Regions from separate parts of the Olleya sp. AS48 genome, predicted to be linked through region 2. Evidence: riboswitches for the same ligand, from Rfam matches in the RefSeq annotation. Region 2 holds a riboswitch; the other holds the start of a gene.
The links. A riboswitch is a leader RNA that binds a small molecule or an ion and turns the genes downstream of it on or off. The one in region 2 is predicted to bind thiamine pyrophosphate.
Positions count from the first base shown of each region.

Region 1: it holds a riboswitch for thiamine pyrophosphate, as region 2 does, so the genes downstream of both, thiM (hydroxyethylthiazole kinase) here and WNY60_RS05100 (TonB-dependent receptor) in region 2, are expected to answer to the same signal.

Region 1 is NZ_JBBMRD010000008.1:163,232-171,859, forward strand. Features, by position in the region: gene WNY60_RS11450 (TPM domain-containing protein) at 1-182, shown strand, start outside; gene WNY60_RS11455 (hypothetical protein) at 227-1,063, shown strand; gene WNY60_RS11460 (hypothetical protein) at 1,215-1,784, shown strand; TPP riboswitch at 1,857-1,949, shown strand; gene thiM (hydroxyethylthiazole kinase) at 2,029-2,802, shown strand; gene thiE (thiamine phosphate synthase) at 2,799-3,443, shown strand; gene WNY60_RS11475 (TenA family protein) at 3,419-4,072, shown strand; gene thiD (bifunctional hydroxymethylpyrimidine kinase/phosphomethylpyrimidine kinase) at 4,060-4,875, shown strand; gene WNY60_RS11485 (TonB-dependent receptor) at 5,074-7,857, opposite strand; gene der (ribosome biogenesis GTPase Der) at 7,970-8,628, opposite strand, start outside.
Region 2 is NZ_JBBMRD010000003.1:17,174-25,801, forward strand. Features, by position in the region: gene pnuC (nicotinamide riboside transporter PnuC) at 1-249, shown strand, start outside; gene WNY60_RS05085 (ATP-binding protein) at 210-788, shown strand; gene WNY60_RS05090 (DUF4301 family protein) at 775-2,331, shown strand; gene arfB (alternative ribosome rescue aminoacyl-tRNA hydrolase ArfB) at 2,333-2,740, shown strand; TPP riboswitch at 2,859-2,949, shown strand; gene WNY60_RS05100 (TonB-dependent receptor) at 3,052-5,310, shown strand; gene WNY60_RS05105 (hypothetical protein) at 5,364-5,810, opposite strand; gene greA (transcription elongation factor GreA) at 5,964-6,437, shown strand; gene WNY60_RS05115 (HIT family protein) at 6,573-6,962, shown strand; gene WNY60_RS05120 (hypothetical protein) at 6,957-7,304, opposite strand; gene WNY60_RS05125 (HAMP domain-containing sensor histidine kinase) at 7,305-8,489, opposite strand; gene WNY60_RS05130 (flavin reductase family protein) at 8,611-8,628, shown strand, end outside.

The DNA.
Region 1 (8,628 bases), on a different contig from region 2:
GTAGCAACACGACACGAAGTATTTTAGAAGCTATCATTTTAAGCAACTCTGGACGTGGAGGTTACAGAAGCGGTTCTGGAGGATTTGGAGGTGGTTTTGGAGGCTCTTCTGGAGGAGGTGGATTTGGTGGAGGCTTCGGTGGAGGTGGCTTTGGAGGTGGAGGCGCTTCTGGAGGTTGGTAATATTAAATTATATAATGGTTTTATATATCTGTGTTGTTCCAAAAATGAGAAAAATCCATTTAATATTATTAATCTTAATAACCGTAACAAGTTGTAAAACTTTTGATTACAAAAGTAGATTTGAAGAAAAATATATAGGCAATCCAAAAAAAATACAAATCACATTTTATGATGTAATTGAAATTGATGACACTATAAAAAAAGGAAAAATGAAATATTCAGAAATTTCATTCTTTGATAAAAAAAATAGAATATTCAAAGATTATAGTATCAATTCTAAAGGAGACACAATCGGAAAAAAATGTGAACGACTATTTAATAAAAAAGAACTTACTATCAAAAGCGTTTGTTATACAGATTCTACTGAAAATATCCTTTCTATTTATAAGTTACATAAGAATTTCAAAAAAAGCATATTTGAATTTTATCATAACAATAAATTATCTGGAAAAAGAATTTTTGAATACGCATCAAATAAAATTGATTATGTTGATTTTGGTTATGACAAAAACAATAAACTCAAAGATAAAACACTTATAATTCACGATAAAAAAGGTCGAATAATTAAATCTACAAGTTACAATCTAGAAGACAATAGTATTAAAAATATCATTGAGCATAAGTATGACAAAAACGGGAATGAATATGAACAAAATTGGTATAAGAAAGGAAAAAAACTTTTCACTTCTTACACTAACAGAAAATTTGATGACAGAAATAATTATATTTATGGAGAAAAACTATTTTTCAAAAATTCAGATACTATAAAATCTATTACAACAATAGAATATAAATATGATAAAAAAGGTAATATTATTTATAGATTAATTAATACGCACAACCAACCATCTCTCATAGAAGAAAGAAAAATAACTTATTAAACACGTGGCGCAAGACCATACATAATTAATTTGCCTGGTTCTCCAATACTTCCAAAAACCCTCACAGATTTTCTATTCGGTTTATAATTGCTAAATTAGTACCTAAATCACGCAACAAACCATATACATACACGTTTTACGCAATTAAAAAATGACACGTCAAATCAGAGATAAACTAATTTATGAAAATCAAGAATATTATCTTAATACTGAACTAATAGAACTGTACTTTCGACAACATCCAGAAAAACGTCCTAAATTTGAAATAAGTTGTAGTGCTTTGTGGAGAGGATACGTTGCGATATTTGAGGTCAAAAATAATAAGCTTTTAATTAAAGAACTAGATTGGTTGACTGACATAAATTTTAATATGCAATCATTTCGAGATAAATTATTTCCAAATAACAAGTTTGAATGGTATTCTGGACTTATAAGAATTGATGAATTTAGAGGAGAATTTGACAAAGAACCTGAAAACGGAATATTTGAATATTTGGAGATTGAAAACGGAAATTTGATACAGAAAAGAACATTCAATTTTGAGGAACTTCAAAGATTTAAGAAAGAACAATATGACTATTTTTTATTGTCAGATGAAGTAGAAAGTCTTTATGAATTTTGGGGAAGAAATAATGAAAATGGAGTTATTAATAAAGAAAGCGTTAATAAAATCATTTTGAAAAACATTATGGAATACACTCAAAAAGTATACGTTGAATAAAATCATATTCAACAATTTAACCATTTAACAAATAAACTATATAGACAAATTCAAACAAAAAAAGTAACTTTACAAAATCGTTAGGGGTGCCCAAATATGGCTGAGATTATACCCTATGAACCTGATATGTTTAACAACAGCGGAGGGAAACGAGCCTTGTACATAATTGGATATATAATTATACAAGCCACTTTCGCAGCTACGAAAGTGGCTTTTTTTATTATAAAAATTGACAATAAATACTATGTCTAAAAAACAACAACTCAACAAAATTTTAAATGAATTAAAAGCACAGACACCTTTAGTTCATAACATTACCAACTATGTGGTGATGAACACTACTGCCAATGCATTACTTGCTATTGGCGCATCACCTGTAATGGCTCATGCAATTGAAGAGGTCGAAGAGATTACTTCCATTTCTTCTGCCTTGGTAATTAATATGGGAACACTTAGCCCAAAGTGGGTTGAAGCAATGGAATTAGCCATTAAAAAAGCTAACCAACTTAGTATACCAGTTGTTTTTGACCCTGTAGGTGTAGGCGCTTCTTCATACAGAACTAAAACTGCTCTACAAATTATTGAACAATACAAACTTTCGGTTATTAGAGGAAATGCATCAGAAATTTTAGCATTAACTCAATTAAGCAATAATACTAAAGGTGTTGATAGTACAATAAGTTCAGAAAACGCATTAAATGCAGCTCAAGAGCTTTCAAAAAAATTAAATAGTACCATTGTTATAAGTGGTGCTGTAGATTATATTATTACTGGAGAGCTTATTGATAAAGTAACCAAAGGAAAACCTATTATGGCCAAAGTTACCGGAATGGGTTGCACTGCGACTAGCATCATTGGATCTTGTGTAGCAGTACACTCAAACTACCATGTGGCTTCATATATGGCAATGGAATTAATGGGAAAAGCAGGTAATAAGGCTGAAAAAATATCAAAAGGCACTGGGAGTTTTCAAATAAATTTTCTTGATGCGTTATACCAAATTTCTAATAAAGAATGAAACAGCAAGATTATTCTCTAATGTATGTTACTGATGAACGAATAACTGACAATACAGCGTTTTTAAATGTTTTAGAATCTAGTTTAAAAGGTGGCGTGAGCATAGTTCAATTAAGAGAAAAAAAACTAAACACAAAAGCATTTTATATTAGAGCCTTAGCTGTAAAAAATCTTTGTTTAAAATACAAGACTCCACTTATTATAAATGACAGAATAGATATTGCTTTAGCTATAGATGCAGATGGTGTACATATTGGTCAAAAGGATATGCCTGTAGGACTTGCTCGTAAGTTATTGGGCAAAAACAAAATTATTGGTTGGTCTGTAAGTAATATAAAACAAGCTTTGGAAGCTAACCATCTAGACGTGAATTATATTGGCATATCTCCAATTTTTAATACTAATACAAAAACAAAAGATTTAGACTTGCCATTAGGTATTGAAGGCTTAAAAGAAATAAAAAAAATATGCAGCATACCTATTATTTGTATTGGAGGTATCAACAACAAAAATACTGCAAGTATAATACAACATGGATCAGATGGTGTAGCAATAGTTTCGGCTATTTCACAAGCTGACAATCCAGAACAAGCAACAGCACAATTAAAAGAAATTATATGTCAAACTGGTACGAAAAAATAAATTTAAAAACAGCACACATTTTAGAACAAATAAAAGCGCATCATTTTATACAAGAGCTTATGGCTGGAACGCTTCCAAAAGACATATTTTATTTTTATATAAATCAAGATGCTATTTATTTATCTGAATACAAAAAGATTTTGGCACAAATAGGTATAAAATGTTATGATGAAAATGATACACAGTTTTTTTTGAATGCAGCCACAGGAATCATAAATGTAGAAAATGCCTTGCATCAAAATTTTCTTAATCAAAAAATTATAACAAACGAAGCTTCAATTACGTGCGAACTATATATAAGTTACTTATCGCGTATGGCATATACTAAATCTTTAGAAGAAGGTCTTGCAGCTGTGCTTCCATGTTTTACTATTTACCAACAGATTGGAGATTATATTTTAGCCAATCAGACAAATAAAAACAACAATCCCTACCAAGATTGGATTAACACCTATGGTGGAGAAGCATTTGCAAATTCAGTAAAAAGTGCAATTGAAATAACTAACAAACATACTATTAAAGCATCACATGAAAGTATAAATAACATGAATAAAGCTTTTGAAAAAGCTTCAAAATTAGAATGGATGTTTTGGGATAGTGCTTATAATAAAGAATCATGGAAAATATAAAAACACCCTACAAAAGTGTATTAACTATTGCTGGTAGCGACTCTGGTGGTTGCGCAGGAATACAGGCTGATATCAAAAGTATTTCGGCATGTGGCGCATTTGCAGCAAGTGTCATAACTGCATCTACAGCGCAAAATACCAAGGGTGTCTTTGATATACATCCAATGCCTATTTTTCATATTAAAAAACAACTGGATGCTGTGTTCTCTGATATTGATTTTGATGCCATAAAAATAGGCATGCTCCATTCTTGTGAAGTAATAGAAATTGTTGGTATGAAATTAGCTGAATACAATGCAAAAAACGTTGTACTAGATCCTGTAATGATAGCAACATCAGGCGACAAGTTAATTACAGATCAAGCTATAGATTGCTTAAAAAAATTATTACCAAAAGCATTGTTAATTACACCAAATAGTAAGGAAGCAGAAACATTAATTGGATATGTAATCCATAAAAACAACGTTAAAGCTGCTGCAAAAGATATTGGCCTAACGTTTAAAACATCTGTATTATTAAAAGGTGGTCATTTAGAAGATACTTCAGACGATATGTTTGATGTATTGTACAATTATTCAACTGATACATTATCTGTGTTTAAAAACCCAAGAATACACACAAATAATACACATGGTACTGGTTGTAGTTTATCTTCAAGTATAGCTGCATTTTTAAGTAAAGACGATGACTTAGAATATGCTGTTAAGCAAGCTTGTGAATATATAAACATGGCTATTGCTAATGGGAAAAACAAAATTTTAGGAAAAGGAAATGGTCCTATAAATCACTTTGGATTAAAATAACGACTTGCAATATTTAATTTATCTACAAACTTTTACTAACATAACACCTCAGCTATTTTAAATAAATGCATGTATTAAAAAGCACATAACTATAAACAATCCACATTATTTAATCACATATTATACAACACAAAAGCAGCTTACGTTTTAAGGTAAGCTGCTTTTTTTATTATAGACTTTATGTAGGTTATGGATTAATTAATCCATGTAATACATACCATTATCTCTAGTTTCTCCCTTAGACCCTAAACTGTTAAATTTCCAACTAAAATTAAGCATAAAGTATTGACGTAATACAGTACTTTGCGTATCCTGTATATAGTCATTAGTAGCTGTACGCCTTGCGTTGGTATTTTGATTTAATAAATCATAAACTTTTAGCGTGACTAACCCTTTATCTTTTAATACTGAATACGCTACACTAGCATTCCAAAACCAAGCATCTTTTTGAAAACCATCTGCTATATTTGGATTATAATTATAGGTGACATCATTTCGACATTCTAGACCTTTTGGAAGAAAAAATGCAGTATTTAAATCTAAATTATGAGATGTGAAGTTTCTGTCTTCAAAAGCTTCAATATCATATTTGTTATTTGTAAATGAAATTCGGTAACGTGGTTTAAACTCAAAAATAGTATTATAAACATAATCAATCCCAAAGTTTGGATTAAACACCAATACATTACTTGCGTATTGCACGTCGTTATTATAGTTTATATTTTTTGAAAAGTTTGACCAATTACCAATTTTAAATCTTACAGATTGTAAAGAGTCTATTTTAAACTTTTTACTATAATCCAATCCAAAATACCCACTTTGATTACCGTCTACATTGTCATAAGTAGTAATACGTTTTAAAGTTGCTGGATCAATTGTTGTTCTGGACACTACTGCATTTTGACTTCTAGAAATATTAGCATACATATAAAAACCAGAACGTTCTTGCCAATTATAAGCATTAAAGCCCATGTAAAAACTATGCTCATTAGTTGGCTCTAGATTAGGATTACCAACCACTGTATTTAATGGGTTTGATACATCCTCAAACGCTTGTAATTGCCTTAAAGATGGTGGTCTATTTGATAGTCTGTAATTGGCGTAAATAGAAGCCTTTTTACTAAATCTATAATTAAAATTAGATCGTAGTTCGACTGCTTTAAAATCTCTTTCAACATTAAATTGCGGTCGTAATCCATCTTGATTTTTCAAAGTTCTAGACACGTAATCTGCACCTATTCTAGCTGACCATTTTTCTTTATTATAACTTAAGCTAACTCCTGGTGCACTTTTTATATCAGTGTATTCAAAATCTGTACTTAACAGTTCATTAAAAGCATCATAATTATCTGTACCAGAGTTGTAATCAAAGGTACTTTGTATGTTTTCGTCTTTATTACGTTGGTATTCATAATCAAAACTTACAAAAAATTCTTTTTCAATAACTGGCAATCTATAGCTTATGTCAGTTTGTAAATTGTTGCTTGAGTTATCACCATCAGTAAATTGGTTTCGGTTAATAGTTTCTGGACTTGATCCAAACACTTCGGTATTAGAATTTATAAAGTCTTCACTTTCACTATTATTAAAACTGTTATCCAATCCAAATCTTAAAAAGGCACCTTTATTACCAAACTTTTTAGTAACGCTAATTTCATTTGAAAAGTTTTTAACGCGATTATCTACAAACGATGATAATGTAGATTGGTTGGTTAACGCTCTATCTTGATCTAAAGTTTCGTCTTGACTAGTATAATCTGTTGTACTCTTAGAGTAAGCAAAGGATGGTTTGATGTTTATAAAAAATGTAGTGTCAATTTTTATTTCAAAATCCGAATTTACAGTATGACTTTGTGTATCGTTATTTGAGCGAGATGTAGAATTAGAAAAATATCTAGAATCGGATAAAATAGTTTCCCTTTGGGAAGACGTTTCGTTTTCAGAATTACTGTTTGAGAAAAAATAATCTGCAGCAACTTCTGTTTTTTCGCTTAAAGCATCTGCATAATTGGCTCCTGCTAATTTAGAGGTTGTAATCCCTTGACCACCTCCAAATTGTCTTCCGTTAATACTAAAAGAACCATTGCTATCCCAACTTCGGCTTCCACCACTACCAAACATTTTTTCGATTTCACCAAAACTAAATCCTGGCGAGTTTATGTTATTACCACCAACCAAAACGCTAATACGTTGGTCGTTGTCAAACCTATTAAACATTCCGGCAAATTCATACCTTTTATCTGTCCCAACTCCTGCTGCAACACGTCCAAAAACACCTTTATTGTTTTCTTCTTTTATGGTTAAGTTTATGGTTTTGTTTTCTTTATCACCTTCTTCTCCTGTAAAGGCTTCACTTTTTGTTTTGGTATCAACAACTTGGATTTTTTCAATAATCTCTTTAGTTAAGTTTTTTATTGTAATAGAAGGATCATTTCCAAAAAAGGGTTTACCGTTTACCAATATTTTATTAACCTCTTTACCGTTAACTTTAATCTTACCTTCTTCATCAATTTCGACACCTGGTAATTGTTTTAGTAAATCCTCAACAGTTGCGTCTTTTTTTGTTTTAAATGAATTTACATTAAACTCTAAAGTATCTTTTTTAATAGTTACAGGAGCTGAAGACTTGATAACTACCTCATCTAAGGCATTACTAATTTGCAAATTAATTTTACCCAAATTAATATTTCCGCCTGCTTTGATAGCTATTTGTTTCTTGTAAGATTGGTAACCTACGTAAGACACTAGAAGGTTTAAATTTTCTTCAGCACTAGCATCTTCTAGACTAAAAGATCCATCTTTATCTGTTATAGTATACGTTACTAAACTACTGTCCTTGACACGCTCTAGATAAACCGTTGCGGCTTCTAAAGGTGCTTGATCTAAGTCATCAAGCACCTGACCTGTTATAATAAATTCTTTGGATTGACTAAATGAAAAAGTGGTACACAGCAGTGCAGTGATAATGATTAGATTACGCATTGGTTTTTGGTTGATGTTATAAAGCCTGATTAGTAGCTCTTTATTTTCAAAAACGAAAGTAACCTTGTAATATTATCTTTAGTCTTAAAAGAAACTTAAAATTTCCTTAAAATTATTTTTTACGCATGTAAACGCTAATTGGCACACCTTTAAAGTCATACAACTCACGTAATTTGTTTTCTAAATAACGCTTGTATCCTTCACGCACATATTGTGGTAAGTTACAGAAAAAAGCAAATTGCGGTTGTGGTGTTGGCAATTGCATTACGTATTTAATTTTAACAAATTTACCTTTATAAGCTGGTGGTGGATAATTATCTATGATAGGTAATAAAGTCTCATTAAGCTCGCTAGTTTTGATACGTTTAGATCGGTTTTGGTACACCTCAACAGCGGTTTCAATAGCTTTATAAATACGTTGCTTAGTTAATACCGAAATAAATACAATTGGCACATCAGTAAAAGGTTCTAATTGTGTTTTAATGTATTTTTCAAATTCGATAGTTGACTTGTGGTCTTTTTCTACTAAATCCCATTTATTAATTAGCACTACAATACCTTTTCTGTTACGTTGTGCTAACCAAAATATATTTTGTACTTGTCCATCAAATCCTCTGGTAGCATCAACTACTAAAAGACAAACATCAGAATGCTCAATAGCACGTACGCTTCGCATTACAGAGTAAAACTCTAAGTCTTCTTTTACTTTAGATTTTTTTCTAATTCCAGCAGTATCTACTAAATTAAATTCAAATCCAAAACGGTTATATT
Region 2 (8,628 bases):
TGGACTAGTTGGGTAGCATATGTTGATACCATTACTACTGCAATATTTTTTGTTGGTATGTGGTTGATGGCTAAACGTAAAATTGAAAACTGGATTTACTGGATTATAGGAGATATTATCTCTGTTCCTTTATATTTTTATAAAGGATTTACGTTTACTTCTTTTCAGTATTTAGGATTTACAGTAATTGCAATATTTGGTTATTTACAATGGAAAAAACACTTGAACAGCAACCTGCAAACTGTGTAAAAATAGTTTTGTTTGGACCAGAATCTACTGGAAAAACGACGTTATCTCAACAATTAGCTAGGCATTATCATTCCGTTTGGGTACCCGAATATGCTAGAGATTATTTACAAAATAAATGGAATAACGAACGTAAAACCTGCGAAACTCACGATTTACTTCCAATAGCTATGGGTCAAATGAGTATGGAAAACCGTTTGGCAAAAAAAACAGAATCTGTACTAATTTGTGATACTGATTTATTAGAGACTAAAGTATACTCTGAAACCTATTACTCTGGGACTTGCAATCCAGTTTTAGAAAAATATGCTATAAAGAATACTTATGATTTATACTTTTTAACGTATATTGATACACCTTGGGAAGCGGATGATTTAAGGGACAAGCCTGAAGAAAGAGAAGCAATGTTTGAAACGTTTAAATCTACATTAATAAAATATAATCGACCTTATGTATTATTAAAAGGAGATAAGAAAACAAGATTACAATTAGCCATAAAACATATAGATTTATTATTAGCAAAACATAATGATGCAGTTTAATAGTTCAGATAAAATTTTCATAGAAAAAAAAGGATTAACACTTAAAAAGGTAGAGCAACAATTACAGTTGCTTAAAACAGGATTACCCTTCATTAATTTAGAAAGAGCAGCAACTATTGAAGACGGAATACTTAAGTTTTCTGAGCAAGAGAAATCGGGTTTAATAAAGGTTTATGATGCTCAAAAAGAAGCAATCAAAATTGTCAAATTTGTTCCTGCTTCTGGAGCAGCGACCAGAATGTTTAAATTTTTATTTGATTTTATCAAGGATTTTAAGCCTAAAAAGCAAAGTATAAATGCTTATGTAAATAAATTTAAGGCTTCAGAGTTATCTTTATTTTTTATTGGGTTAGAAAAACTACCTTTTTATAATCTAGTAATAACCTATTTAAAGTCACAAAACAAAAACTATAATAAATTATCAAACGATGAAAAATTGGTTGCGTTTATCAAAGCTATTTTAAACGATGATCAATTAGCTTTTAGTGCTTTTCCAAAAGGATTATTACCGTTTCATAAATATAAAAATCATTTAGCAAGCGCTTTTGAGGAGCATTTATTTGAGGCTGCATTGTACTCGACCTCAAATGGTAAAGCTTCTCTTCATTTTACTATTTCAGAAAAACATAAAGAAAAGTTTGATGCTGAGTTTGCTAGAATTCAACAAATAGTTGAAAGCAAAACCAATACTAAATTTGATATTTCTTTTTCTTATCAAAAAGAATCTACAGATACAATAGCAGTTTCAGCAAAAAATGAAATTGTTAGAGAGGACAATCACGAGCTATATTTTAGACCATCTGGTCATGGTGCTTTACTTGAAAACCTAAACGACTTTGATGCTGACATTATTTTTATTAAAAATATTGATAACGTTGTAGTTTATAAATATGAAGAAGAAGTCGCTAAGTCTAAAAAAATGCTAGCAGGTTTATTGATTAATATAAAAAAGCAAGCGTTTAAGTATGCCAAAGATTTAGATACAAAGCAATTGTCGCATGAGGATATAGTTGAAATCGCAGAGTTTTTGATTTGTAAAATGAATGTTGTAATTTCTCCTGAATTTGAAAAATATTCTACAGCATATCAAATAGATTATTTAAAAAATAAACTAGACAGACCAATCCGTATTTGTGGTATGGTTGAAAACGAAGGGGAGCCAGGAGGAGGTCCATTTTGGGTTAAAGATGAAGGAGCAAATCTGTCTTTGCAAATAGTAGAATCTGCTCAAATTAACAAAAAGGATAAAGAACAAAAAAACATCTTAAAAAAAGCGACGCATTTTAATCCTGTAGACATTGTTTGTAGTATAAAAAACTATAAAGGCGAAACGTATGATCTTCAAAAATTTGTTGACCACCAAACAGCTTTTATTACTATGAAAACAAAAGTTGGAAAAGATATTAAAGCTTTAGAGTTGCCAGGACTTTGGAACGGAAGTATGTCCAATTGGAATACTATTTTTGTGGAAGTACCTTTAGTTACCTTCAATCCAGTAAAAACGGTTAATGACTTACTAAAACCAACACATCAAGTCTTATAACGTGTTAGACAAACAAGCTTTAGAGAAAGAATTTAACCTTAAAGCTATCAGAAGTTCTGGTAGTGGTGGACAGCATGTCAATAAGGTTGCTACTAAAATAGAGTTAAGTTTTTCTATTAATGATTCTGTAGTTCTTGCAAACGACCAAAAAGAACGGATTATATCAAAATTAGCAACTAGGCTAACTAAAGATCAGGTATTATTATTGCAATGTGGAGACACTAGAAGTCAATTAAAAAATAAAGGGATTATTATAAAACGTGCAATTGCTATTTTACAACAAGCTTTACAAGTAGATCCAGAGCGTAAACCAACCAAAATCCCAAGAGCAGTTATTCGTAAACGCTTAAAAAACAAAAAACACAACTCAGATATAAAAGCTAATCGAAAAAAACCAAAAATAGAGTAGCTTATTATATAAGTCTTAATTGTATTTTAACAATATTAATTATTGCGTAGATTATTCTTTGAAAAAAAAATCAAGAATCATATTTCATAAATCAAAATTCTAATCTACCTTTGCAGCGTTCTCAAAAAAGGGGTGCCTATATCGGCTGAGATCATACCCATTGAACCTAGAACAGGTAATGCTGTTTAGGAAATTTGAAACACATTTTTTGTGTTACTATATAATATATAGAGAGTCTATGTATTACAAAATTTAATTAATAACAATTAAGAATAATTACCTCTTTTTATTCGATTAGTAATTTAATCGTAATGAAAAATTTATTTCTTTTTTTAACACTATTAGTGTTATCGGTCAGTGTTAACGCACAAGACAAAAAAACAGTTGAGTCGGACTCTACAAAAATCACAAAACTTGATGAAGTGTTACTATCTGCTACTAGAGCAAAGGATAAGACACCAGTAGCTTTTTCAAACATCACAAAAGAAGAGTTAGAATCTATAAATCTTGGTCAGGATTTACCAGTATTATTAGATCAATTACCATCTGTAGTAACAACAAGTGATGCAGGAGCAGGTGTTGGTTATACAGGGATTAGAGTTAGAGGTAGTGATGCGACACGTGTCAATGTGACTATCAACGGAATACCTTACAATGACCAAGAAAGTCAAGGGACATTCTGGGTTAATATGCCTGATTTTGTAAGTTCTGTTGAGGATATTCAATTACAACGTGGTGTTGGAACATCTACCAATGGATCTGGTGCTTTTGGTGCTAGCTTAAACTTAAAAACACTTAATCCATCGACTGATGGTTATGCTACAACAACTAACGCAGTAGGTAGTTTTGGAACTAGAAAACATAATATTAGTATTGGTTCTGGAATTAAAAATAATTTTTATGCTGAAGCTAGATTATCCAATATACAAAGTGATGGATATATTGATAGAGCTAGAGCAGACTTAAATAGTTATTATACAGAAGCTGGTTTTGTTAACGAAAAAACATCCATAAAAGCTATTGTTTTTGGAGGAAAAGAAGAGACTTACCAGTCTTGGTACGGAACACCAGAAGCAGTTGTTAATAACGATTTAGAAGGAATTCAGGCTTTTATTGATAGAAATTATCCAAGTGATGCAGAAGCTGAAAATTTATTAAATTCAGGAAGAACTTATAATTACTACACTTATGATAATGAAATTGATAGCTATCAACAAACACATTATCAATTACATGCTTCTCACCAATTTAACTCTATATTTTCTGCTAATATTTCTGGTAATTTTACAACAGGTAAAGGTTATTATGAACAATATAAAGATGGTGAGGAATTAGGTGACTATTTCCCAAATAATGCAAATGCTTCAGACGAAGGTGATGTCATTAGAAGACGTTGGTTAGATAATAACTTTACAGCAATTGTATATTCACTTAACTATAAAAAGGATAAGTTAAATTTATATTTAGGTGGTGGATATAATTCTTATAAAGGGGATCATTTTGGTGAAGTTATCTGGGATTCATTTGAAACACCAATACCTGTAAGAAGCAATTATTATTTTAGTTATGGAGATAAACAAGATTTTAATACGTACTTAAAAGCCGAGTATAATATCAATTCAAATTTATTTGCATTACTAGATTTACAATATAGAACGGTTGATTATGAGTCTGTTGGAACAAGCTCAGATTTACTAGATATTAATGTAAAAGAAACGTATAATTTTTTCAATCCAAAAATGGGATTAACCTACAGGATTAATAATAATAGTAATGTGTATGGATCTTACGCTGTAGGTAACAGAGAGCCAAATCGTGACGATTTAACAAAAAATCCAATCAAGCCAGTATCGGAACAGTTACATGATTTTGAGTTTGGTTATAAATTACAAAATTCTAAGTTTTACTTAAACGCTAATTTATACTATATGGATTATAAAGATCAATTAGTGTTAACAGGAGATTTAGATGATGTTGGTGATCCAATCAGACAAAATGTAGCAGATAGTTACAGAGCTGGTATCGAGATACAAACAGGATATAAATTATCGGATCAATTTAGGATTGATGCTAATGCAACTTTTAGTCAAAACAAAATTAAAGCGTTTGATTATGTCGTTTATGACACGCAGTATGATCCTAGCACATTTGATACAGTATCTTATGATGCTGTTGTGACAACTTATAATGATACAGATATCTCATTTTCGCCAAACGTAATATTTGGTAGTACATTAACCTACTCGCCAATTAAAAATGCTAACATCGCTTTATTATCTAAGTACGTTGGGCAACAATATTTAGACAACACGTCAAGTGATAGTAAAAGTATGGATGGCTATTTTGTAAACAACTTAAATGTGTCTTATCGTATCAAACCAACTTGGATTAAAGAGATCGCTTTTAATGTATTGGTTAACAATGTGTTTAATAATAAATATGTGTCTAATGGTTATACGTATAGCTATTTTTATAGACCAGAAAACTCTAATGATGCACCAATCACAGAAAATTTTTATTACCCACAAGCAACCACTAACTTTTTAGCAGGTGTAACCTTAAAATTTTAACCAATAATTTTTTAACAACCCTTTAAAAGCATCTCTAATTTAGAGGTGCTTTTTTAGTTATTGTAAACTCTAATAACATCTCCATTAACCTCTACAAAGTAAGGTTTTAAACTATATTGTCCACTAGTACCATCAAAAGGAACACCTCCACCAGCAACACTATAACTATTACCATCATCACAATTACAAGTTGCAATACCACTTTCAACAGTTAGTAAAGAGCAGTCTGAAGGGACGTGATTAGGGTCTGTAATTTCAAAAGCATAATAAGTGTTACCTGTGTAATAAATAACAATACCATTATACCCAAAACCATTAATAACAATACTACCACCAGGAAACTCTAAGTCATTATATTGTGGTAAAGTTGTGTTTATGGAATTAAAAGTGTCAAAATTAATATTTGGTATAAAATTATTGCTGTTATCAGCATCATCGTTTTTTTGACATGACGTTATTAGCGCAAAGCATAATATTATTGTAGTTAAAGACCTTAACATATAAATTTAATAATTTTTTAGGATTGCAATTTACAACAATTACAATGTTGAGTTAAATATTTTGTATATTTGTAAGACAAAATCTCGTGTCGACGAGATTTTTGTGTTTAACGCTAAATTGTTTTAGCGTCTTTTTATTTAAACGAAAAAAATATGAGTAAAGTATCTTATTATACAGCAGAAGGGTTAAAAAAATTGCGTGACGAGCTTAAGCAGCTTAAGGATGTGGAGCGCGTTAAGGCCTCTAGAGCAATAGCAGAAGCAAGAGATAAAGGTGATTTAAGTGAAAATGCAGAGTATGATGCAGCCAAGGAAGCGCAAGGTATGCTAGAAATGCGTATCGCGAAGCTAGAAGATCAAATGGCTGGAGCACGTGTTATTGACGAGTCACAAATGGACACCTCTAAAATATTAGTCCTATCTAAAGTAAAAATCAAAAACCAAACCAATGGTATGGAAATGAATTATACTTTAGTAGCAGATGGCGAAGCAGATTTAGCCTCAGGTAAAATATCTGTAAACAGCCCAATAGGTAAAGGTTTATTAGGGAAATCAGTTGGTGATGTTGCCGAAATACAAGTACCAAGTGGTATAATTAAATTTGATATTGTCGAAATTAGTAGATAATATTTCATTTAAATAATAACGCTAAAGCGGAAATATATAAAAATGTAAATTTTTTTAAGATTCCTGTTTATTCTGAAACAAATTTCAGGTTAGCAGGAATCTTTTTTTATCTTTAGTTTCTAAACCGAAACCTATATGTCATCCATTTTTACAAAAATAGTAAACGGAGAAATTCCGTGTTATAAAGTAGCCGAAACCGAAGATTTTTTAGCCTTCTTAGATGTTAATCCTAATGCTAAAGGACATACCTTATGTATTCCTAAAAAAGAAGTAAATAAACTTTTTGATTTAGACCAAACCACTTATACTCAGTTAATGCTATTTTCCAGAAAAGTGGCAATAGCTTTAGAAAAAGCTGTGCCTTGTAAACGTGTTGGTGTAAGTGTAATTGGTTTAGAAGTACCACATGTACATGTGCATTTAATACCATTAAATACAATGGAAGACGCAAGGTTTATTAATAAAGTGTCTTTACAAAAGGAAGATTTTGAGGCTTTAGCAAAAGCAATTGCTGCCAATTTATAATTGGTAAACTAAAACGCTTAGTATTGCAGCTATTAAAAGGATAGCTGCACCAATTAAAATCCAAAACAGACTTTTGTACTTTTTAGATGATTTTTTAGGCTGGAAAGCTTTCATCTGGTAGTCATAAACGCGCTCAATGTCATCCGTCCAACGTGCTGGATAGATTTTAGTATTACAAACAATGCAATTCATTTCCGTACTTACCTCTTGTGTAATGCTTTTATAAAAAGAAGTTTCAATAAAACGTTGTTTAAACGTTAATTGCAGTCCTTTAGTGCTAAAGCATTCAGGGCAATTATTATTTAAATCAACAGTATTTATTGTTAGTAATCTATCAGACATTTATATTGTTTTTAGGCTAATCTGCATAGTTGTTCCTTTTCCTTTTTCAGAGTGCAAAACTTTTATACGACCATTATGAAAGTCTTCTACAATTCGTTTTACCAATGATAAACCAAGTCCCCAACCACGTTTTTTAGTTGTATAACCAGGCTCAAAGATAGTACTAAATTCGTTTTTACTTATTCCTTTTCCTGAATCTGTTACAGTTATTTTTACACTTTGTTCTAACTGTGTGATACTGACATGCAAATCACCTTTTCCCTTCATGGCATCTATAGCATTTTTAACTAAATTTTCAATAGTCCAACCATATAATTGGGTATTTAAATTAACGTATATAGGGTGATCAGGTAAAGTGATATCAAAATTTATTAGTCTTGAAGATCTTGTTTTTAAGTAGTCATAAGCGTCTTTGGTTTCAGCAACAATATCAACCTTATTTAGTGTTGGAAGCGATCCTATTTTACTAAATCGCTCTGTGATTGTTTGCAAACGACTAATGTCTTTTTCTATTTCTTTTATGTATTCAGGATTAGTATTTTCACCTTTTAAAATTTCGGTCCAACCAATTAATGATGATAAAGGCGTCCCGATTTGATGTGCGGTTTCTTTAGCCATTCCTGACCATAATTTATTTTGAGTTGCAATTTTAGAGCTGCGATAAAAAAAGTAAACCACTGCTCCAAATAAGACAATAATTAATAATAGCGCTAATGGATAATATTTTAGTTTATTTAAAAGTGGCGAGTTTCCGTAGTATAGCATACCTAGGGACTCATCGCTATTAGTTTTGTTATTATAATAGGATAATGCAATAGGGTGGTTTTCTTCTTCAAATTGTAATTGACTTTTTCTTAAAAAAGCATCAACATTTTTTATTCCTAAAGTATCTAAATTATTAAAGCTACTTATTTCTCCTTTAGGAGATACTAAAATCATTGGAGTTGTAGAGGTGGAATCTGTTATAATAAATGTTGTGACATTGTTTACTTCGCCATCCAACCCGTTTCTAAAACTATTTAAAAAATCACTTTGTGCATAGGACCATGTTTGCATTTTTCTGCGTTCTTCTGCTTTAAATTTTTGAAAAAACACATAAGTATTCCATAGTATTAAAGAGATAATAGCAAATGAAGCAATAATTATTATCCAGCGTATAAGCTGACGATGTTTTGTAAAAAACATGATTGTTAGTTTTTGGTGTTAATATAATGCAATTCTGTTAATATTATTGTGGAGGTTGGTTACTAATTGCCTTTTAGTTGACCGTCAGATTGTGTATTTTTGTAGTAAACAATACTCCTTTATGTTATCATTTACACCA